Regions from separate parts of the Pseudoalteromonas sp. ABV4_021 genome, predicted to be linked through region 4. Evidence: predicted binding sites of a transcription regulator. Region 4 holds the regulator's gene; each other region holds the start of a gene.

Region 1 (5,832 bases), 1.9 Mb from region 4:
TCCAAAATCCAACGCCAAATAATGCGAAAATAACAAGTGCACTAAGCCAGTGAAGTAGCTTACTAATAGTACCGAATTTAGTGTTGGAATCGAGAAGCATAATCATTTCCTTAAATAGATTGGAATACTTTAATTGAGCTTCATTTGAATGTGAATAGCTCAAAAGTGAATTCATTATTCACTTTTGACTATTAATAGAGGTGTTTAAGCTGAAAGGGTATTAAAAAAGCGATGAGTAAAGTGAAATTACTTCGTCTTTGCGAAAGCATTGGTTGTGATGGTCATTAACCATGCCACATGCTTGCATATGAGCATACACAGTAGTAGGCCCTAAAAACTTGAAGCCTCGTTTTTTAAGATCTTTCGCGAAGGCTTGCGACTCGGCGGTGGTGGCTTGGTAGTCAGCTTTACTATTGATGTTATTGACAATAGGTTTATTGTTTACAAATTGCCATTGATAGTTAGCAAAGCTACCAAACTCTTTTTGTATTGCTAAAAAGCACTGTGCATTGTTAATTGCAGCATTAATTTTTAAGCGGTTGCGAATAATGCCTTTATCTTCCATTAAGGCAAGCGCTTTTGCTTCATCAAATTGGGCTATCACAGTTGGGTCAAAGTTGGCGAACGCGTTGCGGTAGTTCTCGCGTTTTTTTAAAACTGTGTACCAACTCAGTCCGGCTTGCGCTGATTCTAGTGTGAGGAATTCAAACAGTGCATTATCATCAAACAAAGGCACGCCCCATTGGGTGTCGTGATAGGCTACATAATCAGCTTTAGTCGTATCTAACCACTCGCATCTAAAACACATAAAATCCCTTAGACAAATAATTGACGTCTTGTTGTTACACTTAACTTACTGTATTTATTGAAAATAAAAATTGGCACGTTTTGTGTATCTACACCGATTAGTTAGAGTAAATTATTTGGTGTAACTATGGCGTTAGCTCAAATCATACCCCAACAATTTCAAGAGGTATACAACCCGTGTTTGATGCAGGAAAAGTACGTGGGTGAACTTAGTGAATTAAGAAAACAGGCAAGCTGGCTTAGCCATTTGGTTGATACTATGCCTGCGGGTGTCATTGTGCTTGATGGTAACGGCATGGTAGCAAAGGCCAATCAAATCGCGATTGACTTACTCGGAGAGCCGTTAGAAGGCGAGCGTTGGTTTACTATTATTCAGCGTTCTTTTGCGCCTAATGGTAGTGATGGTCACGAAGTAACGCTTCGCGACGGTCGATTAGTGAAACTTGATATTTCGCCACTTACACCTGAACCAGGCCAGTTGATTTTAATGACCGATCTTACGCAAACACGTCAATTACAATCACGCATCGCACATATGCAGCGTTTGAGTGCGCTTGGTAAAATGGTTGCATCATTAGCGCACCAGGTAAGAACCCCATTATCAGCGGCGATGTTGTACGCCGCTAATTTGTCGTCAGAAAAATTAAACCCAACAGCACGTAGTAATTTTCATGAAAAGTTAATGTCGCGTTTGCAAGATTTGGAAAGCCAAGTAAACGATATGCTGTTATTTGCCAAAAGTGGCGAGCAACAGGTACTTGCACCTGTATCTATGCAAGCCTTGCTAACGGATGTAAGGCACGCTTCAGAAGCAATGATTATGCGCCAGCAATGCGTTCTTGACCTTAAATTGCCTGAGCCTGATATTGAAATTATCGCTAATAAAGTGGCACTGAGCAGTGCAATCAGCAACTTAGTGCACAATGCGGTGCAAGCTTGCGGTCAAGGTGGAAAAATTGAGTTAAGTGCAACGCGGTCTGAAAAATTCGCAGATCACGTCAAAATTTCGGTGAAAGATAACGGCACAGGACTAAGTGAAACGGCTATTCAACAGATTTTTGAGCCCTTCTTCACTACTAAATCACACGGTACCGGCTTAGGTCTTGCCGTGGTTCAATCGGTTGCTAACAGCCATCAAGGGTTTGTAAAAGCCGGCAATAGTGAGCTTGGCGGGGCTGAGTTTAACTTGTACCTACCGATTATCTCTAAAACAGCGTGTTGGGAGTAATTATGAACGATGCAAAAGTATTAGTCGTAGAAGATGATTCTGGTTTACGAGAAGCGTTAGTCGACACCCTAGCATTGGCTGACATTAATTGTGTTGAAGCCGATAGTGCCGAACAAGCGATTATTAAGCTTAAAGAAGGCGGTATTTCAATGGTGGTCAGTGACGTGCAAATGGGCACAATGTCAGGTATCGATTTACTTAAAAGTATTAAGCTTAACTACCCTGATTTACCTGTATTAATGATGACAGCTTACGCGACCATTGACGATGCGGTTGAAGCGATGCGCTTAGGCGCCATCGACTACATGGCGAAACCATTCGCACCAGAAGTGCTATTAAACATGGTAAGTCGTTATTTACCTGAAAAAGAAGCCATTAAAGATGGGCCAATTGTTGAAGACCCAGCTAGTAAAGCGCTTATGCAACTTGCAGAGAAAGTAGCGAAATCTGATGCATCTGTTATGGTGCTTGGGCCAAGTGGCTCAGGTAAAGAAGTGATGGCACGTTATATTCATGATAGTTCACCGCGTGCAGAGCAGAACTTTGTTGCGATTAACTGCGCGGCCATTCCTGAAAATATGCTGGAAGCTACTTTATTTGGTTATGAGAAAGGCGCATTTACCGGCGCTATTCAAGCATGTCCCGGTAAGTTTGAACAAGCGCAAGGCGGCACCATTTTACTCGATGAAATTACTGAGATGGATTTGAGCCTACAGGCTAAATTATTGCGTGTACTGCAAGAGCGTGAAGTCGAGCGTCTTGGCTCTCGCAAAACCATTAATTTAGATGTTCGCGTGCTTGCAACGTCTAACCGCGACTTAAAAGAGGCGGTGGCGCAAGGCGTTTTTCGCGAAGATTTGTATTATCGCCTTAATGTTTTTCCGCTAGAGTGGTTGCCACTTGCTGAGCGTCCAGGGGATATTGTGCCATTGGCAGAGCATCTAATTCAGCGTCATAATAATGACATGCCGGTGCAGTTTGACGCACAAGCTAAACAAAAATTACTTAGTTACAACTGGCCAGGTAACGTTCGCGAGCTTGAAAATGTTGTGCAGCGCGCACTTATTTTGCAAAGCCATAAAATGATTACCGCAGATGATATTTTCTTAGGCTCGGTAGCAAGCATGCAACCAACAAGCTTGACGCCAAAAATACAGCAGGTTTCTGAACAACTTGAGCAAGTAGCACCTGACGTCGCAACAGTGCAATCAACCCAAGTAGATGATGCTCAGGGTTATAAACAAGAGCTTAAAGATAAAGAAAACTCAATTATCCTAGATATGCTTCGCGCGTGTGATGGCAAGCGTAAAGACGTTGCTGAGCGTCTTGGTATGAGCCCACGAACACTGCGTTATAAATTAGCAAAAATGCGTGAGATGGGAATTGAATTACCCGCATAAAACTAAGTAATTACATAAGAATCTCATTGTACTGAGCACCACAAATAGACCACTTTTTAAATCGAGCCTCTGGTAAGAGGCTCGATTTATGTCTAAATTTTATCAAAGTCAAAAAAATGCCGCTGTAACATCTTGATTTAATTTATTTTATTTTTGGCATTAAGCTTGCATTAATCTTATTAAGTCAATTTTTACGGTTTGTTAGTATGAACATTTCACCAAACAATCTTTATCAAGAAATGCAGTCACTTGCAGTTGAAGCAAGTAACTTTTCTAAACCGAAACAGCCTATTGAATCTATTCAAGGTAGCTCACAGGTTGAATTTAATAATCTATTAAAAGATGCGCTCGATACGGTTAACGGTTTACAGCAAGACTCTAAAGCGAAAGCAACGGCGTTAGAAATGGGTGACCGCAATGTGTCACTGGCTGAAGTAATGATCGCATCGCAAAAATCTTCGGTGGCGTTTGAAGCAACCGTTCAAGTGCGTAATAAGCTTATTGAAGCTTATAAAGACATTATGAACATGCCTGTATAAGAAATAGTGGAGTAGGGTTGTGGCTAATACATCAACAGATTTATCAACACTAGACGCTAACGACTTAGGTGTCGGCGATGCAGATGGTGGTAATCAAGAACAAAAATCAGGGTTTCTTGGCAGCTTAAGTGGTGTTGATGTAATGCGCCAAGTCACGCTCATTATTGCACTGACAATTTGTGTCGCAATTGCCGTATTTATCATGATTTGGGCGAAAGAGCCTGATATGCGCCCTCTTGGCAAAATGCCAATGGATGAACTGATCCAAACGCTTGAATTCTTAGACGCACAAAAAGTTGAATATAAGCTCGATGGTAATGTTGTTTCGGTACCAGTTGAAGCGTATCAAAATATCAAGCTATTGATGGCTAAAGAAGGCCTTGAGCAAGTACCTTCGTCAGGCACCGAAATTTTAATGCAAGATATGGGCTTTGGCGTGAGCCAGCGTCTAGAGCGAGAGCGTTTAAAGCATTCACGTGAACAGCAGCTTGCACGTACTATTGAAGAACTCAGTAAAGTAGCGCGCGCTAAAGTTCTATTAGCGATTCCAAAAGAAAATGTTTTTGCTCGCCGAGAGAAAAAGCCAAGTGCAACGGTTGTATTAACGGTAAGACGTGGTCGCACACTTGACGGTGAAGAAGTTGACTCGGTTGTTGATATGGTCGCCTCTGCGGTACAAGGGCTAGAGCCTAGCCGAGTAACGGTAACAGACCAAAATGGTCGCTTGCTTAACTCGGGCTCGCAGAACTCACTTACCGCGCGTTCGCGTAAAGAATATGAAATTGAACGTAAACGTGAACAAGAATACTTAGAAAAAATTGATTCAATTATGATCCCTGTTGTTGGTTTAGGTAACTATACTGCGCAGGTCGATCTCGTGATGGATTTCAGTTCAATTGAAGAAACGCAGAAGCGTTTTAACCCAGACTTACCTGCGGTACGCAGTGAAATGACACGTGAAGACACCAATATTGGCGGCCTTGCAGTGGGCATTCCAGGTGCGTTAACTAATCAACCGCCTGTTAACTCGCAAATTCCAGAACAAACAGGCGATGAATCAGCACAAAACACATTGCCAAGTAGAAACAGTAAAGAAGCAACCCGTAATTATGAGCTTGATACCACCATTTCACATAAGCGTCAGCAAACCGGTGTGATCCGTCGTATCAGCGTATCGGTTGCGGTGAACTACACAAACGGTGTAGCTGAAGGTGGCGAAGCGACACGTGATCCGCGTACTCAGCAAGAATTAGCGAATATCCGCCGTTTACTGCAAGGTGGCATCGGCTTTGATATGCAGCGTGGCGATGCGTTAGAAGTCGTGACGATTCCGTTTGTACAAGAAGAATTCAGTGAAGCGATTGAGCTACCAATTTGGGAGCAACCATGGTTCTTCAAAGTAATCAGATTAGCATTAGGTGCCTTGGTTATTATCGTGCTTATTCTTGCAGTTGTGCGTCCAATGTTACGCAAGTTGATTAATCCAGAAGACACGACTGAGGATTATGATGACGCAAGCCTATCAGCAGGTGTAGACTTAGGTGATGATACCATTGATATGCTCAGTCAAGAATTTGACGAATCGGCAGTCGGCTTTAGCCCAGATGGTACGTTACAATTACCAGACTTACATGGTGATGAAGACTTATTGAAAGCAGTAAGAGCATTAGTGGCAAATGAGCCAGAACTTTCTTCTCAAGTAGTTAAAGCGTGGTTAACTGAAGATGACTGATCAAGATACGCAAGTAGCAGAACAAACAACAAGTAGCGGCTTTGACGTAGATAAACTTGATGGCGTAGAAAAAGCATCGATTTTATTACTGAGTTTATCTGAAGAAGATGCCGCGCAGATTTTAAA
Region 2 (5,832 bases), on a different contig from region 4:
CACGTTCATTACACCATGTCTTTTTCGGCATTTTGCATTCTGCTTGCGTTTGTTAGCCTTATTCGTAGTAAAAATTTAAACCAAGCAGATAAAGGCTTAGCCATATTTATCGCTGTGTCTTTGCTGGTTATATTTTACGAATTAAATAGTATTCCCCATAACATTAGTCGAATTGAGTATTACGCATCTGATTTCTATTATCCGCTGGTTTATTTTTCATCGTTAATATTAGTATTAACGGTATTTATTTTTACCAGCCAATTAATAAACCTTACGCTGAAATACAAAACGCTCGCTACACAAGACGCACTCACTGGTTTATATAATCGGACTTCTGTTTATGATTTAGTTAACAACCAGCTGGCGCTAGCAAAACGTAATAAACAAGCTTGCGCTGTACTTATGTTAGATATTGATCACTTTAAACAAGTAAATGATCAGCATGGGCATCAACAAGGAGATGATGCAATTAAGCTTGTGGCACAGCAAATACAACACTGCACGCGTGAATACGACATTAATTGCCGTTATGGCGGTGAAGAATTCTTTATTTTTTTAACCAATACTGACAGTAATCTTGGCTTTCAAATTGCCGAACGCATTCGTGGATCGGTGACGGAACACTCAAAAGATAAAGCCTACGGGCCATTAACCATCAGTGTTGGATTAACACAGTTTAATGAAACCGTGTCTTTGGATGATAATATTGCACAAGCTGATAAAGCCTTGTATCAGTCTAAACAAGCTGGGCGTAACCAAACAACCATTAACTAACAAAACAAAAGGCAATAACCTTAGCTATCACCTTTAGCTTATCAACAATTCTAACTTAATCTTCTAACCAAAATCGGCTGCGCTTTATTGCACAAAGTAATCGCGTTATATCGTCAGGGTAAATTTCGCCAATATTACCAATTCGGAAACAATCAGCATCTGATACTTTACCCGGATAAATTACAAACCCTTGCTCTTTTAACGCACTGTAAAACAAAGCAAAATTGTATTTATTACCGGTTGGTGAATAGAACGAGGTGATAATCGGCGAATGCAGCTCTTTCGCTAGCAAGGTGTCAAATCCAAGTGCGTGCATACCATCAACTAAACGCTGTTGATTTTCTTTATAACGGTTATAACGCGCTTTAACACCACCTTCCTCTTCTAATTCCAAAAGCGCCTGATAGAAAGCTCTTACCACATGAGTCGGCGACGTGAAACGCCACTTACCGTTATGATCTTCCATGGTTTTCCACTGCGCGTACAAATCTAAGCTAAGTGAGCGTGCAATGCCTTGGCACTTTTCAATAATTGCTTTTTTAACAATCACAAAGCCAAACCCCGGTACACCTTGAATACATTTATTAGCAGAGCTTATAAGCACATCTATGTTAAGTTCAGCCATATCAAGCTCAATACCACCAAAGCTGCTCATTGCATCTAATATAAAGGTTTTTTGGTATTTTTTAGCAAGCGCGCCCATTTCTGCAACGGGGTTAAGCATACCCGTGGTGGTTTCACAGTGCACCATGGCTATGTGAGTAATATCACTGTGCGCTTGTAACTGCTCTTCAACCTCTGCCATGTTTGGAAGGTGAGTTTCATTTAAATTAAGTACTATGGCATTGATATTTAAATAATTAGCAATTTCAGCGATACGCTTACCATAAGCGCCATTATTAATAATGAGCAGTTTATCTGTGTTTTTAATTAAACTGCCAAGTGCTGATTCAACGCTTGCGGTACCACTTCCTTGCATTAATACACTGGTATAATCGTGAGTGTTACTCGCAAGTGCCGTGAGTTTCGTACGGATCGCCTGCACAATCTCAATGTTATAGTCGTCATCCCAGGTACACCAATCTTTAAGCATTGCCTGCTTTACTGTCTCACTGGTTGAAAGTGGGCCCGGCGTCAATAACAAGTATTCATTCATTTCATCTTTTCCAATCTGGTATAGTCCAGATTATTTAAGCATAAAAATGACCTTGAATTATGAAACTTCAATGACAAATAACGGTTCGAGGTAAACCTTAAGTAAGCGCTATTCGGCTTTTAGTGCTACAAACTGCCCATTAGTAAGTGATAAAAGATCACTTGGTTGAAGTTCAATCTCCAAACCGCGACGGCCGGCGCTTACATAAATAGTGGATTGTTCTTTAGCTGAGTCATCAAGCAGGGTTTTAAGACGTTTCTTTTGTCCTAGTGGGCTTACGCCGCCAAGTACATAACCGGTTGAACGCTCAACATCGAGCGGTTCGGCCATTTTTGCTTTTTTTGCTTTACTCGCCTTGGCCACAGCTTTTAGATTTAATTTTTGATCGACAGGAATAATTGCTACAACCAGCTCGCCATTATCTAAGCTTGCTACCAGCGTTTTAAACACAGTGGCCGCAGATACGCCAAGCTTTTCACTGGCTTCTAACCCGAAAGACGCAAAGCTGCTGTCGTGTTCATACTGGTGTACGGAGAAATCTATTTTCGCTTTTTCTGCTGTTTTAATCGCTGGCGTCATGATTTTGCTCATAAAACTAAGATGTTATAAGCAGCTTACATAAGCCAATTCAAAAGCAAAAGCCCTTTTAACGCGAAAATAGTGCGACCGTAAAAGTATTCATGTCCAACAAAAAATAGTTCAGGTCGCACTAGGGAGGGTTGATACGGGGTTATCCAGTGAATCTAGCGAATTCTTGTGGACTTAATTCGCCATTACTATCACGGTCTAAATGTGTAAATTGTTCAAGTAGTGCGTGATTGCGTTTCGCCTCATCTACGCTGATGGTGCCGCTGTTGTCAGAATCGAACAAAGCAAACTCTTCATCTGCAACAGCTTTTACGGTGGCAAATAACATTACATACATTGAGATTGCAATAACTAAGGCTTTTTTCATTTCACTTCACTACTTGATTAAATAAAAAAAGTTGGACTTACTCGGCATACTGATTGACAAGGAGTTAAGTAAGCCCAACTGTAAAACGGGATATTTAAGAAGCTTTAAACTTATGACGCTTTAAACTTCGAAAATTCCTCTTTGCTTAACTCGCCACTGTTGTCTACATCTAAGTCAGCAAATTGGTGAACTAGCGATACGTTTTGCATTGCTTCGTCTTTGCTGATAGAGCCGTTACCATCTGTATCAAGTGTTGCGAAATCGTCTGCTGCAACTACTGAGAATGAACTTGCGATAACAAATACTGACATTACTAATTTTTTCATTTTAAATTCCTTTATCTTTACTTTGGTTTTTTTACTTAACGTTGGAAAGTAGCGCACTTCCCCTGGTACGGATTAGCCTTTAAATGCTGCAAACTCGTCTTTGCTTAGCTCGCCGTTACCATCAACATCCAGTGTTTTAAATTGCTCTGAAAGTGCTTCATTTTGTGCCGCTTCCTGCTGGCTGATTGCACCATTGCTATCGCTATCAAGTGTTTCGAAATCGTCCGCTGCAACTACTGAGAATGAACTTGCGATAACAAATACTGACATTACTAATTTTTTCATTTGGAACTTCCTTTCATTTTAACTTTGAATACCTAAACTGATTGGAAAGTAGCGCACTTCCCTATTATTAAGTGGTAAGGCGTTTGTTAGCCTTCAAATGCCGCAAATTCATCTTTGCTGATTTGCGCATCTTCGTTTGTGTCTAATTCTTCAAACACTTCAGCTACTTTGCTGTTTGCACCTGCTTCAACTTCAGAAATGAAGCCATCTTTGTTAAGGTCAAGTTCATCAAATAATGTGTTTGCTTGTGTATTAAATGCTGCTACACCAAGTACTGCTGTTAAATATGCAATTGCTCTAATCTTCATGGGTATTTCTCCCTATATTTGTATGTCTGTTAAATTTTTGCTTAACGCAAAATACATTTGTTAAGCTAGACTCGTTCTATGCTTTCGCATTGTCGCTAAGACTATTACAAACATGATGCCAACTTTTAAAAAAGCATATAAAACAAATGGATAGGGTATTTTTGAGTCATTTCGCTCGAAAATCATCAGTTTATTTGTTGCTAAATTGCAACAAATAAACAAGAAACATATTTTTATCTTTATAAAACAACTAGTTAAATTGTCGCAATTTTGCAACAACTAATTTAATTTCTACTTTTAATCGAGCAAAAGCTGTTCGGTTCAGCCTGTATTTGCAAAGGTTTTTTTAGTGAAACAATTTTTTTCTCAGTCGTTACAAAAACAAGCGTTAGTTGCCATGTTAGTCGGCGTACTTCCGATCGTATTGCTTACACTGTGGTATGCCACTAGCATCTCGAAACACCAGCAAGAAACACTTCGTATTTATCATGAAAATCAGGAGCTTATACTCGAATACAATTATATAAAAGCAGACGTAAATGGCATTGAAAAGGCGCTCAAGAACAACCAACTTTTAAAGAGTGAACAATTACAAATTAGTATCGAGCAAAAATGGCAAACCACGCAAAATCGCATCGAATTACTAAAATTAAAACTCGCGAAAAGTGATTTTGTTGCTAAATTGCAACAGGCGACATTATTGGACCCAAAAAGCGCTGATGAATTTGCGCAACTAGTGGCTCAACTTAAACAACTTGATGCCAATTTTGATGACACACTTGATACCCGCCTCGCGAATAAAAATGAACAGTTTAAGTCGTTACAAACCGAGTTTGTTGTTGGCCTGATAGTGTTACTGCCGATACTAGTGATTATTAGTTCGTTTTTAATCTTTCGCATTTGTCGTCAACTCAATCAGGTTGAAACCGTATTATCTGATGTAGGTAAAGGGCAGTTAGATCAACCGATAAAATTATCAGGTAGCCACGAACTACAACAGCTTGGCAGACGCCTAGACTGGCTTCGCTTGGCACTAAAACGCGTACAACAACAAAAGGAAACCTTTTTACGTCATGTCACCCACGAACTAAAAACACCGCTAGCCTCGATTAATGAAGGCAGTAGCTTGTTAAACAGCGGGTTACTTGGCGAGGTAAGTGATAAACAAGGTAGAATTTTAACCATAATGCAGCAATCGGTAGAGAAACTTGCGCGCATGATTGATGATTTACTTAATTACAGTGCAGCAAGCCACCCTGACGGACTTCAACAGGTTACCTCTTTCAACACATTAGAAGAAGAAATTAACCGTCACTTAAGTGATACTATTGCGAATAAAGACATCGCTATATGTTGGCACATTAGCGCGACAAATAAGGTACCGCACTTACCGTGTAAATTGCTCCTTACGCAACTAGTCAGCAATGCGCTAAATCATGCGACGAGCACAGTAGATATTTACATTAGACAAAATCATAATACCATTGAACTCAACGTGGCGGACGACGGACCAGGCATTAATCAAGAAGAAGCACACTTACTTTTTCAGCCTTTTTACCAAAGCGAACACAATAAAAACAAGCAAGGTTCTGGGTTAGGGCTTGCCATTGTGTCAGAATGCGTCAATCAATTAAAAGGCGATATCACATGGCAAGAAACAGACTCAGGTGCAAACATACTAATTACATTCCCAAGCCTATGAAGATATTTAAACTCATTACACATTTAAGTGCAGCACTGTTTATTGTCGCGTGTACAAGTACACCACCTGTGCAAAATAACAACGAACACACTCAGCCGACAACAAATACAAATAAAGCGGCAGAACAAACGCATCAACCGATTACCGCGGTAATAAGCGCCTTGTTTGCAAATTGTACTCATGCGCCAACCCGCCCAATTCTCGAAAACGAGGCGTTACAAACATTTATTGGTGAATACTGTACAACGACCTCTACCAACAAACAGCTAAAACTGATTGAGGAAATTAAAGCCAGCGCGTTATGGCCAAATGATTACATAGTTTGG
Region 3 (5,832 bases), 2.0 Mb from region 4:
ATCAATATGAGTTTACTACACCAACTCAAGGTGGGTATGTTGAAATGGCGCCATTTTATTTGCATTTGCCGTCTGACACTCAAAAAATTAAAAAGTCAGAACAAGTAGTAATTACGACTGAAAATCATGATCCGGCAGTTAGCTCAGATGAATATAATGGGCAGATTTTTGTTCACCCTCCTGCAAAGAGACAAGTGAATAATAATATTGAGCCAGTCGATAATAGGCCGTTAATTATTGTAAAGCAGGCAAGTGTTGTTAACTCAGGAATAGAGCACACTTTGCTATCTGAAGCTCATAAAGACCAGCCTAACCCTAGCAAAAGTGAGAATATTGTCGAGGTTGCTTCGATTATAAAAGAGCCTGTATTACTTGAGAAAATCGCGGCACCTATTCATTTGGCAAGCGAGAAAGTTACTGTATATACAGTTCAGTATGGTGCATTTAGCCAACAGAGTTCTGCGTTTATTTATTTGAAAAGCTTATCTTTACCACGTGAGTTAGAACAGCAAGCGGACGTTGTATATCATGCTCAGAGCAAATTAAATCGACTCGTGATAGGTAAATTTTACAATCGTTCAGATGCAGACCGTTTAGCCAAAAAGCTTTATGAAGTCACTGATAAAAAGGGATTGATAAAGCGTTTTGAAGCGACTGAAATAAAGTCTTTAGAGAAGGGCTTACTTTAAACTAATTAAAACAAAGTAGTGAGCTTGCTATTAACTCACGTATTTAAGTTTTGATATAGATGTACGAGATTAGAATGAGAAAGTTAAATTTATTCATTATTTGCGTTTTACTATTTAGTACGAAACTTCATGCCAGCATGAAAGTACTAGAGATGAATCCTCCGCGCTTTAATAAATTAATGCCCGTTTATGGTACATGTGAGTTAGATGTAGTCACAAAACAATTAACAAATCATACAGGCAAATTATGTACAGCTGCTCTTGGACAACCAGGCTATTACATTCTAGTTGCTGAGAAAAACACCCTTGTAAGAATAACGATTAATAAAAAAGAATCGCCCCATAGCGGTTTTGATTATTCACCAAAAGGGATTATTAAAAATGACCTCAATGAGGAGGTCGTATTTTCCCATGGCACGGTTACCATTATTAATAGTGGTAACTCAGGGGATATTCATATTTATGTTGGTGGCGAAGTGGTAGCGCAAAGCCGTTTGTCTGGTGCAACCAAATACAATGTGGAATTTGATATTGATTTTGAAACGTAAAAGAGTTGCCGTAGCAACTCTTTTATTAAAGGATACTATTCAATACTCTATCTGGAATTAGTTGTTGTGCTGAAGCAACAATTACATTTGTTTTAAGGCCAACAATTCTTGCATTGATGATTGTACCATGAGGATGAGCTATCATCGTACCAGATAGTACATACCCTATTTTTTGCTGCTTTTTGATATCGCTCCCATTACGTGAAAACACAAAGTCCCCATTTGAAGTCATGCTAATTTCGCCGGTGATCTTGTGGTCAATCATTGGGTAGCCGACTTTTTGTAATTCAGATATAAATGCTTCGGCTAATTGATTGCCAAGAGGGTTAGTTTTATTAAGGGTTGAATCTAATTGTACAAATGAAGCGGCTGCTATCGGCGATAGTAACTCTTCTTGTTTTAAATTAAGTTGCATCGAAATAACCATCTGTTCGACATATTCACTTAGCAATTTAAAATTCACGTAACTTGTTGGCGGCGCTGAATAGGGTGTTTCTTGCTTATCTATTCTTAACTCTTGTTGCTGTTTTGAGGTTTTAATGGGAGCAGCTTGTTTTTGTGGTAATGAGCCACATCTGTGATAAATACCAACGTCATCTAAACACAGTCGAACAGCATTATCAGTATAAACTGATTGGCAACTTGCAAGAGCACACAATGCAGAAATTAGTGGTAACTTTGCTTTTAAACTCATAATAAACCCTTTACCAAACAGAGTTTGAATTAATAGACTTATTCGTTCTGTTTGTGATAATAAACTTAGGTAAAACGGACGCCAGGCCTAATTAACAATGCACCGCATTATGAATAAAGCGCTATGGTAACGTTTATTAGTAATTAAGCAATATTTGCGCCACTAATCCAATTTAATTGTGGCTACGTTTAGGTTTTTTATATCGCTAAACTGGTTCGATACTTAGGCGTTTATTTTGTAAAGCACGAACGTAAGTTTTTATCGTAACACTTTCATTAATTGTTTGATTATAGTGATATTTTAATCTGTGGTCGTTTTTGATACTATCAAAAAACGTTCTCGTAGCTCAGTTGGATAGAGCATTCGCCTCCTAAGTGAAGGGTCGCAGGTTCGACTCCTGCCGGGAACGCCATAAACGCTTATTAAGTTTTAACCCGTCCTTTTTAATTGTTATTTGAACGGCATCAAGCGGTTGTTTAAATCGAGCTATCTTTTATTGTTATGTAGCAGCGTGATTAACGTATTTCTTGAAGGTTACGTGTTTACTCCGAGTTATTTTACAATAGAACAGGTTATTAAAACTAAATGCTAAGCTTCTCTTGGTTCTAGCCCCTTAGAAGCTTGCCAAAGTAACCAAATCACCAATTTGTACGTTTGCGAGTAGTTTGTCGCCTATCACTTGAGCAATAGCGGTGTTTTGATTTACCTGAGTCACTCTCAACTGGTAATCAGTATTAATAATAAGCTGCTTTTGATTAAATCCTTTGCGCAGTGCTACTTGCAACTTTTGTCCTTTCACTAGGTTATTCTCAGCGCCAAGGCTAATGATCACGGTATCGTGATCGACGCTTAAAATACGTGCTTGCGCTGGAATACAAGCGAGATAGCTTGCTAAATCTTGGCCAAGCTTTAAGTTGATATCTGATATTGCTTGTCCATAAGGCATGGTCCAAAACTTTTCACTGTTCACATCGATACGTGCTGTTTTTTTGGTTTGCCAGGTGGCAAATGTATCGTAGTGTGTTTGTTTTAACAGTTCGCCGGTTAAGCCATTGTATAGCGCCGTATTAATCGAGAAAAAACGTTCATAAGCTTTATTTTGCCAAAATGCTAACGATGAACTCTGTTGCTCACCAAGCGATAGGTCTTCTATTTGCGATATCCAGACAAACTGACTGTTATTTTGGTCGGCAATTTGTTGAATAAGGGCACTTGAGTTGGCATCAAAATGCGCGGTAAACAGGTTTTTGGTATTAAGCTTACGGTTGATATCGGTTTTTGTGTTGAATAAATGGGCAAATTGATACAAGTGCTTTGCGAGCTTTTCGCTGTATGCTTTTGGTAATTCAAAAATTTGACCATAAGTTGCATGGCTCGGGGTTTTAAAACCGGTTCTTGTTAGAGCCACATTCTTTTTAATCGATGAATTTTGGCAAGTTTCACTGTTATCTAAAATATCAAGCCTAAGTGTAATTGAGAGCGTGTTGTCTGATTGAATTTCATCAATTACTTCAATCTGATCGATTGCACCATGGGAGTAAACTTGGGTACTTGGTGTTTGCCAGATGCCATTAACCACTTGCTGCAGACTAGTCACTTGCGCACCTGAAAAAAGTAGAGCTTGCTGAATAGCGTTTTCGGTTGCCATCATTCGAGCTTGCTCAACATTACCATTGCGTATTTTGGCTTGGCCGGTTGATTCATACCAAATTGCATGAGACGAAAAGCTCACAATAAAAAGAAGTAATACTAGGTGTCGCATAGCGCAGCTCTCAATTTAAACCTTACTCTGTATATTCAATTTCTGTACCAAACTATACAGTGGCGCGAAAATTGCTAAATCAAATGTAATATGCATTTGTATGGTGGCAACATGTTGAAATCAATTTTCAAAACATCAACTCTGGTAACGAGCTTGTATTTATTAGGTGGCTGTAGCCAACTGTTTGATAAACATATTGAATATGAATACCAAACACCAGATAACTACCCCGTGTTGTATGCGGTAGGGTATGCACCGATCAGTTTGCAACCCGGTACAACAACCGAGCAAAAATCGATTATGGCAATGAAGGCATCAAAGCTTGAGGCTTATCGTGAGCTCGCGGAACAAGTCTACGGACAAAAAGTTGACGCGCAAACGAGCGTTAAAGGTCTGATCGCCAGTAATGATACTTTGAAAGTACGTGTGCAAGGTGTTGTACGTGGTGCGAAAGTGACCAAAAGCTACGCTGTGGGTGATACGTATGCGACAGAAGTTGAGCTAGATATGAAATTGGTACATGACTTATATATTGGTCAAACAAAACCAAGAAATGTAAAAAAAGTAACCTACTACTAGCAGGTTACTTTTTATTAGTAAATTCAGATTACGCTTTTAGCCCGCGAGCAATCGGGTTAGGTAGAGAGAAAGATTTGCCCGTTTTGTCGTATCCGGTATGACTTTTACCAAATAAGATATTCTTCAACTTTTGTGAAGCAATCTGGCTTTGATTTGCTGCTACTTGATTCACGTCATTCTGCTTTTTGCAGTCAGCTAATACCTGATTAATTTGGCTGATTGTCGGCTGATATTCAGCTTTATCAATACCGTTTTGGTCGATTAATTTGGCAATGTGTTGGTCACGTTGCTGAATTGACTGCAACGATGCAACTTTGCTTTCAACAACAGATATCAAAGATTCATGATCACGCGCAACTATAGCTTCTAATTCCTGCTTTAGGATGTCAGCCATAGTGTTCAACTCATCAAGTTGTTGCGCTAATATCTGTTCTAGATTCATAAACTATCGACCGAAAAGTTTAAATTCAAGCTTATTGATATTTTCAGCAAGCTTCTCTGCATCAATTTTGTATTCGCCGTTAGCGATCGCTTTTTTCAGCTCGTTTACTTTTTTCTCATCAATACCTGATGATTGCTCCGCTTTTTCATTTAGCTTTTTAAGCTGTTGAGCTTGCGGTGTAATGCTCACTGAGTCGCTAGTTGCTTTTGCCGTAGCAGTATTCACTTGCACTTGTTTATTAGCAGTTTCAGACGCTTGCTGCTTAGAGCTTTCAAGCCTGACGTTTGCTTGGCTGTTTGAGCCTTGATTTATTTGATTAACCATGACAGTTCTCTCTACTAAGATTTCACATCTTATGTATCGGCATCTCGGGTACAACCTTTAATAAAAAATGCACTATTTTTATTAAATTTGTAACCTCTTATTTAACCTGAAATTTCTACTAGAGTACAGCGCTAAATTGTGACTTTTACCAGCTCAGTGTTTAAAACTCTTGCCTGAATTTTCTTTTTAGATTTTACATTGCGAATACTAATGTTGTCGCCTATGCGGCCATCTTCAAGCGCTTCACCTTGCGTTTTAATTGTCATGCCTTTAAAGCTTGCCAAAATAGTAATTTTATCGCCTTTACAAATAGTACAAATATAATTGTAGTTGATAGTTTGTCCCGCACGAACATTTCGTTTACTGCGGCTACCTATTAAGTTAGTACTCGATTTAAATTGATTCGAACGCGTTAAGTGTTTTGCAACTTGCTTGCTGGTTAAATGTTGTGCGGTAATTCGTTGCCCTTTACTGATCCCTTTTGCTGCCGTAATCACTTCAACGAGTTCCAATTGCTTCACATGCACAAAAACTTGCCAATTATTTTGATCTAAACACTTAATTTTTATAGTAGATTGCCGATTAGTATTGATAGGGTTTGCGGCACTTACTTGCAACTCGCGCTGACATGTTCGTGTTTTGATACGAGTATCGAGCGGTAATGCCGTAATCGACAACTGCGAATTCGGGTGTCGATTAGGGTTGGGCTGTTTGTTATCGGCAACATAATCTATTGCGATTTGCTGCAATTCTAACTTACTGTAAACCTTTGCTTTGAGTGAAGTCATAGCAAG
Region 4 (5,832 bases):
TTACCCCGCCAGCGAGTGCTGGGTCGATATCTAACTTCTTTAAGATAAGCGGAATTGTTACCCCGGCACAACCTGCGGCAAATAAATTCATAAACATCGCAAAGGCAATCACTAAACCGAGCGTGAAGTCCCACTGCCAAAGCGCTACTACCGAAGCAATTAACACTGCCCAAATCACACCATTGAGCATACCAATCGCTATTTCTTTACCAATTAGCCAACGCTGGTTGGCATCGTTAATGTGGCCAACAGCCATCCCGCGAATAACTAAGGTGAGCGTTTGGCTACCGGCAATCCCCCCCATTGAAGGCACAATGCCGTTAAGTACAGCTAAAATCGGTAATATACCTAACGTTGATTCGAAAAAACCTGCCACAAATGCAGCGAGGATAGCAGTAATTAAGTTTACGCCAAGCCACACCGAGCGGCGCTTGGTACTTTTTACAACGGGCGCGAAGGTGTCTTCTTCGTCATCAAGACCCGCCATACTCATCATACTGTGTTCGGCTTCTTCACGAATTACATCAACAATGTCATCGATGGTTATACGGCCAAGTAATTGGCTGTCTTCGTCGATAACTGGGGCTGAAATCCAGTTATGACGTTCGAATAATTGAGCAACTTCTGACTCACCCATGCTAACAGGGATGGCTTCAGATTCATTATCCATAACTTCACGTACAGTGAGTAACGGACTTTTTGTCAATAATGTCGCAAGCTGAATATCGCCTAAAAACTTGTTTTCTTTATCGACAACATAAAGCTCATCGGTACCTTCTGGTAATTCGCCTTTTAAGCGTAAATAACGCAAAACTACGTCAAGCGTGACATCAGGGCGAATCGTGATGGTATCGGTACTCATTAGAGCACCTGCGGTTTCTTCCTCATAAGATAAAACAAATGTCGCTCGCTCTTGATCTGTTTTATCCATTGAGCCCAATACTTCTTGGTATACGGTATCGGGTAAGCTACGTAACACTTCTGCAAGGTCATCATCATCCATTTCTTCCGTTGCAGCGGCAATTAGCGCAGGATCCATTTGCGCGATAATACCGTTACGCACATCTTCAGAAAGCTCTTCTAGGGTTTCACCTTGCAGATCAGGGTCAACCAATTGCCATAAAACAGTACGGCTTTTATGCGGTGAAGACTCCAACAATAAAGCAATATCACACGGTGGCATATGTGCTAACATGCGTCGAACATGCACAAACATGCCGCTACTTAGGGCTTTTGTAACCTCATGTAGTTGTGTTTGTGAGTAGTCTTGTTCTAGCGCTTCTGGCATGTTCACCCTATTATTTATTGAAGGTTGGAGTGAATGATTGCAACTCTTTGATTTATTAGAGTTAACTTACGTCTAATTTATTGTAGCATTATTGCAGAAAAATGTTTTAACTAAGTTAGCTGTTTATTCGCCTTCGTTAAACTTAGCTTGAATTAAATCGCCTATGGCAAGTAACGCTTGCTCTTGGTCTGGCCCCTCACAACGCACTAACACCTCTTTACCTTGCGAGCTTTCTAATAGCATTAAGCCCAATACACTATCAGCTTCAGCCGTTTTGCTACCTTGGGATAAACTAATTTTTGCATCAAATGCCATTGCGAGTTTTGCAAGTTGGGTTGCAGCGCGAGCATGCAGCCCTAACTTGTTTTCGATTAAAAAACGTTTTTCAACTGGCATAGTAGTCACTTCTGCTTATTTGCTTACTTGCTCACGATGGTGTGCTTTTACGTTTTTATGGTGTTTGGCGAAGCTATCAGCCAGTGTTTGCGCTAAATAAACTGAACGGTGTTGGCCGCCAGTACAACCAATTGCAACGGTTAAATAGCTACGGTTATTACGCTCTAAATGTGGTAACCAAGTTTCAATAAAGGTTTGCACTTGCCATGCAAATTTATGAACCACAGGCTGGCTAGAAAGGAAGTCGATCACTGGTTTGTCTAATCCTGTTAATGGCTTAAGTGCTGGTTCCCAATGCGGGTTAGGTAAAAAGCGGGCGTCAAAAACATAGTCAGCATGTTTTGGAATACCGTGCTTATAACCGAATGACTCAAACGTGATAATTAACTGATTTGATTTTTTACCGAGTACTTTCTCTCTTATGCTATCGGCAAGTTGGTGAACACTTAAGCCTGTTGTATCGATAAAAATATCTGCTTGCGAGGCGATAGGATCGAGCAGTTTTTTCTCCGCTTCAATTGCTTCTTCTAGGGAGATATTATTCAGTGATAACGGATGCAAGCGGCGCGTTTCTGAAAAGCGCTTAATTAGCGTGCTATCATCACTATCAAGGTAAAATAAGGTTGGCGTTGCAAAACCAGGTAAATAGTCGAGTACTTCTTCTATTTCCTCTGGCTCTTTAGTCATATTGCGAGCATCAACACTCACTGCAATTTTATCGTATTTATCTGAAACTGAGCGGATCAACGAAGGCAATAAATTAACAGGAATATTGTCGACAACATAATACCCGAGATCTTCTAATACTCTGAGTGCGACTGTTTTTCCTGAACCAGAACGACCACTGACTAAAATAAGTTGCACTTACATCTCCCTTAGTTAACTCGCCTCACTACTAATGATTTGATATAGCTGATGATTATTTTCAGCGTGACGTAGTTGACGGCAAAACTGCTTATCTTTTAGTTTATCAGCGATGGTGGCTAAAGTCTGCAAATGTTGCTGGCACTTTTGTTCTGGTATGAGCAGTACGATAAAAATATCAACATCTTTATCGTCAATAGCATCAAAGGGAATAGGTGACTGATTTACAATTAAAAAGCCAATGGTATTTTGTAGGCCATCAATGCGGCCATGAGGAATGGCGAGGCCTTTACCAATACCCGTGCTACCTAGTTTTTCGCGTTGCAGCAAGGCTTCAAGAAACTCTTGAGAAGTAATATCAGGTGCTTGCTGATGGGCAAGGTCGCTAATAAATTCAAACAGTCTTTTTTTGCTATTAAAAAGGACCGCGGTTTTAGCGCAGTCCTCAGCAATAATATCGGTTAATTTCATTTTAGTGGCGAGAAAGTTTCTCTTTGTGCTTAATTACTTGACGGTCTAGTTTATCGACCAAACCATCGATTGCTGCATACATATCTTGTTGTGCTTCAGATGCGAACAGTTCACCGCCATTAACGTGCATCGTTGCTTCTGCTTTTTGTGATAACTTTTCAACATCTAGAATAACGTGCACGTTATTTATGTGATCAAAATGCCTCTCTAGTTTTGCAAATTTGTTAGTGACATAGTCTCTTAAAGAATCAGTAATTTCTACGTGACGACCTGTTAAGTTTAATTGCATAAGCATTTTCCTTCTATTTGGTCTAGATCAGGCTCTTGCGCTGATTAGACGGTGGTATGGATAGCGACTCACGGTATTTTGCGATAGTGCGTCGCGCCACTTTAATTCCTTGTTCTGCTAGTAAATCGGTAATCTTGCTATCGCTTAATGGCTTAGCAGGATTTTCCGCCGCAACTAGCTTTTTGATCAGTGCTCGAATCGCGGTAGATGAACACTCACCCCCATTTTCCGTGCTAACGTGGCTTGAAAAAAAGTATTTAAGCTCGTAAATGCCACGTGGTGTATGCATGTATTTTTGCGTTGTTACACGCGAGATAGTCGATTCATGCATCTCGACCATTTCGGCAACGTCGTTTAAAACCATAGGCTTCATTGCTTCGTCACCATATTCAAAGAATGCCTGTTGTTGTTCAACAATGCAATTGGCTACTTTTAATAAAGTATCATTGCGACTTTCTAAGCTTTTAATAAACCATTTAGCCTCTTGCAAATGGTTGCGAATAAACTGGCTGTCAGTGCTTGATTTCATTGAGCGAGTAAGCGCAGCATATTGTTCATTCACGCGGATCTTTGGCATGCTATCGTTGTTTAAATCAACGCGCCAGCGTCCTTTAATTTTCTTTACTGAAACATCAGGAACAACATACTCTGGCTCTTCATGAATGATGCTTTCAGCTGGCTTTGGATTAAGGCTATGTATTAATGTTAAGACTTCTTTTAACTCAGGTTCTTTGAGTTTGGTCTTCTTCATTATGGTACGATAGTCTCTTAACCCCAAAAGTTCCATATGGTTTGAGATTACGCTCTTTGTTTCATTTAGCCAAGGGGTATTTTTGTCGTACTGATTGAGCTGGATCAATAAACATTCTTGTAACGAACGGGCAGCAATACCAACAGGATCAAAGAGTTGAACTCGTTTAAGCACAGCTTCAATTTCATCTAGTTCAATTTGCTCTTGGTCGTCAGATTGCTGTACCGCTTCTAAAATTTCTTCGCTACTTTGTGTTAAATAACCTGAATCGTCTACCGCTTCAACAATAGTGGTTGCGATCATCTCGTCGGTGTCGCTGAACGGCGTTAAGCGTAATTGCCACATTAAGTAATCTTGCAATGACTCGCTGGTTGAGCCTTGATATACAGTATCGTTATCAGGAGCTGGGGCGTTACTGACAGAAACAGGTGCGGCGCTGATATAATCATCCCACGACACATCCATAGCTAAATCGTCAGAGATATTCTCGTTGCTAAGTGCGTCGCTTGATTCAATTTCACTTTGGCTTGGCGCTGCTTCAACATCATCGCCGTTTAATGATTCGTCTTTGTTTGACTCAGTGTTTTCGTTGTTTTGTTTATCGTCACTGTAGTCAATGTCTTCTTCAAGTAAAGGATTGGCGTCAAGCGCTTCTTGAATTTCTTGCTGCAAATCTAACGTGCTCAGTTGCAGCAGGCGAATAGCCTGTTGCAATTGTGGAGTCATTGTTAGTTGCTGCCCAAGGCGAAGCTGTAAAGATTGCTTCATGTAGTTATTCTAATCCTTCTTTCGATTTCAAGCCGCTAGTTAACAATTCAATTCCAAATTCAAGGCCTATAACTATTACTATAGTCTGAATTGTTCACCTAGGTACACATCGCGTACTTTTTGGTTGTTTAAAACGTCTTCGGCCGTGCCTGATGCGATTAATTCGCCGTGAGAAACAATGTAGGCTTTCTCACATACATCTAAGGTTTCACGCACATTGTGGTCCGTTATTAATACGCCAATACCGCGATTTTTCAAATGCTCAATTATTTTCTTTATATCTATCACTGAAATAGGATCAACACCAGCAAAAGGTTCATCTAACAGGATAAATTTGGGGTTTGCGGCTAATGCGCGCGCAATTTCCACACGACGACGTTCACCGCCCGACAATGCCATACCCTGTGAATCTCGGATATGGCCAATGTTAAATTCTTCTAATAAATCATCGAGCGCTTCTTCGCGTTGCACACGATTAAGTTCTTTGCGTGTCTCTAGAATCGCCATGATGTTTTGATACACAGTAAGCTTTCTAAAAATCGACGATTCTTGCGGTAAATAGCCGATGCCTAAACGGGCGCGACTATGCATTGGTTGCAGTGTAATGTCATTATCATCAATGCGAATAACGCCATTGTCGCTCGGTACTAAACCAACAATCATGTAAAAGGTCGTTGTTTTACCGGCACCGTTAGGGCCAAGTAAACCAACAATACTGCCAGCTTTCACTTCTAAACCAACATTTTTTACCACTTGGCGTGATTTGTAACTTTTAGCCAGCTTTTCGGCAATTAATGTGCTCATTGTCCGCCTTGTTCATTTTGCGTATTGATGATGGTTTTTACTTGGTTAGTTGAGTTTTCAGCTTTTTTAGAGGTCACCGTTTCAGCTGCGCGATCATATATGATGGTATCTGCTGACATCATGTCGCCATTTTGTTGAAATTTAGCGCTACCAGACATTGTAAATAATGATTTAGCCACGTCGTAAGTGACTTTTTTAGCA

Evidence for each region. The regulator sigma-54, encoded in region 4, starts transcription at its own class of promoters, with help from an activator protein. The targets are predictions, from matches to a motif close to GTTGGCACGNNNNTNGNNT.
Region 1: fliE (flagellar hook-basal body complex protein FliE) is a predicted target of sigma-54. The motif match lies at 3,588-3,606, and genes of this name have one in related genera.
Region 2: ACXAFE_RS14445 (EF-hand domain-containing protein) is a predicted target of sigma-54. The motif match lies at 3,909-3,927, and genes of this name have one in related genera.
Region 3: ACXAFE_RS03690 (FlgO family outer membrane protein) is a predicted target of sigma-54. The motif match lies at 2,077-2,095, and genes of this name have one in related genera.

Annotation. Positions count from the first base shown of each region.
Region 1 is NZ_JBSWVB010000001.1:951,152-956,983, forward strand. Features, by position in the region: gene ACXAFE_RS04485 (cytochrome b) at 1-100, opposite strand, end outside; gene ACXAFE_RS04490 (DNA-3-methyladenine glycosylase I) at 221-808, opposite strand; gene ACXAFE_RS04495 (sensor histidine kinase) at 935-2,035, shown strand; gene ACXAFE_RS04500 (sigma-54-dependent transcriptional regulator) at 2,038-3,435, shown strand; gene fliE (flagellar hook-basal body complex protein FliE) at 3,642-3,974, shown strand; gene fliF (flagellar basal-body MS-ring/collar protein FliF) at 3,994-5,706, shown strand; gene fliG (flagellar motor switch protein FliG) at 5,699-5,832, shown strand, end outside.
Region 2 is NZ_JBSWVB010000002.1:26,001-31,832, reverse strand. Features, by position in the region: gene ACXAFE_RS14475 (GGDEF domain-containing protein) at 1-774, shown strand, start outside; gene phnW (2-aminoethylphosphonate--pyruvate transaminase) at 830-1,930, opposite strand; gene ybaK (Cys-tRNA(Pro) deacylase) at 2,039-2,509, opposite strand; gene ACXAFE_RS14460 (EF-hand domain-containing protein) at 2,661-2,885, opposite strand; gene ACXAFE_RS14455 (EF-hand domain-containing protein) at 2,996-3,211, opposite strand; gene ACXAFE_RS14450 (EF-hand domain-containing protein) at 3,284-3,496, opposite strand; gene ACXAFE_RS14445 (EF-hand domain-containing protein) at 3,583-3,804, opposite strand; gene ACXAFE_RS14440 (sensor histidine kinase) at 4,154-5,506, shown strand; gene ACXAFE_RS14435 (hypothetical protein) at 5,503-5,832, shown strand, end outside.
Region 3 is NZ_JBSWVB010000001.1:790,439-796,270, forward strand. Features, by position in the region: gene ACXAFE_RS03680 (SdrD B-like domain-containing protein) at 1-689, shown strand, start outside; gene ACXAFE_RS03685 (hypothetical protein) at 764-1,237, shown strand; gene ACXAFE_RS03690 (FlgO family outer membrane protein) at 1,263-1,931, opposite strand; tRNA gene ACXAFE_RS03695 (tRNA-Arg) at 2,267-2,343, shown strand; gene ACXAFE_RS03700 (flagellar assembly protein T N-terminal domain-containing protein) at 2,545-3,693, opposite strand; gene ACXAFE_RS03705 (LPP20 family lipoprotein) at 3,805-4,272, shown strand; gene flgN (flagellar export chaperone FlgN) at 4,301-4,714, opposite strand; gene flgM (flagellar biosynthesis anti-sigma factor FlgM) at 4,718-5,038, opposite strand; gene flgA (flagellar basal body P-ring formation chaperone FlgA) at 5,170-5,832, opposite strand, start outside.
Region 4 is NZ_JBSWVB010000001.1:2,810,851-2,816,682, reverse strand. Features, by position in the region: gene mgtE (magnesium transporter) at 1-1,288, opposite strand, end outside; gene ACXAFE_RS13040 (HPr family phosphocarrier protein) at 1,412-1,684, opposite strand; gene rapZ (RNase adapter RapZ) at 1,700-2,548, opposite strand; gene ptsN (PTS IIA-like nitrogen regulatory protein PtsN) at 2,564-3,019, opposite strand; gene hpf (ribosome hibernation promoting factor) at 3,021-3,308, opposite strand; gene ACXAFE_RS13020 (RNA polymerase factor sigma-54) at 3,331-4,827, opposite strand; gene lptB (LPS export ABC transporter ATP-binding protein) at 4,906-5,631, opposite strand; gene lptA (lipopolysaccharide transport periplasmic protein LptA) at 5,628-5,832, opposite strand, start outside.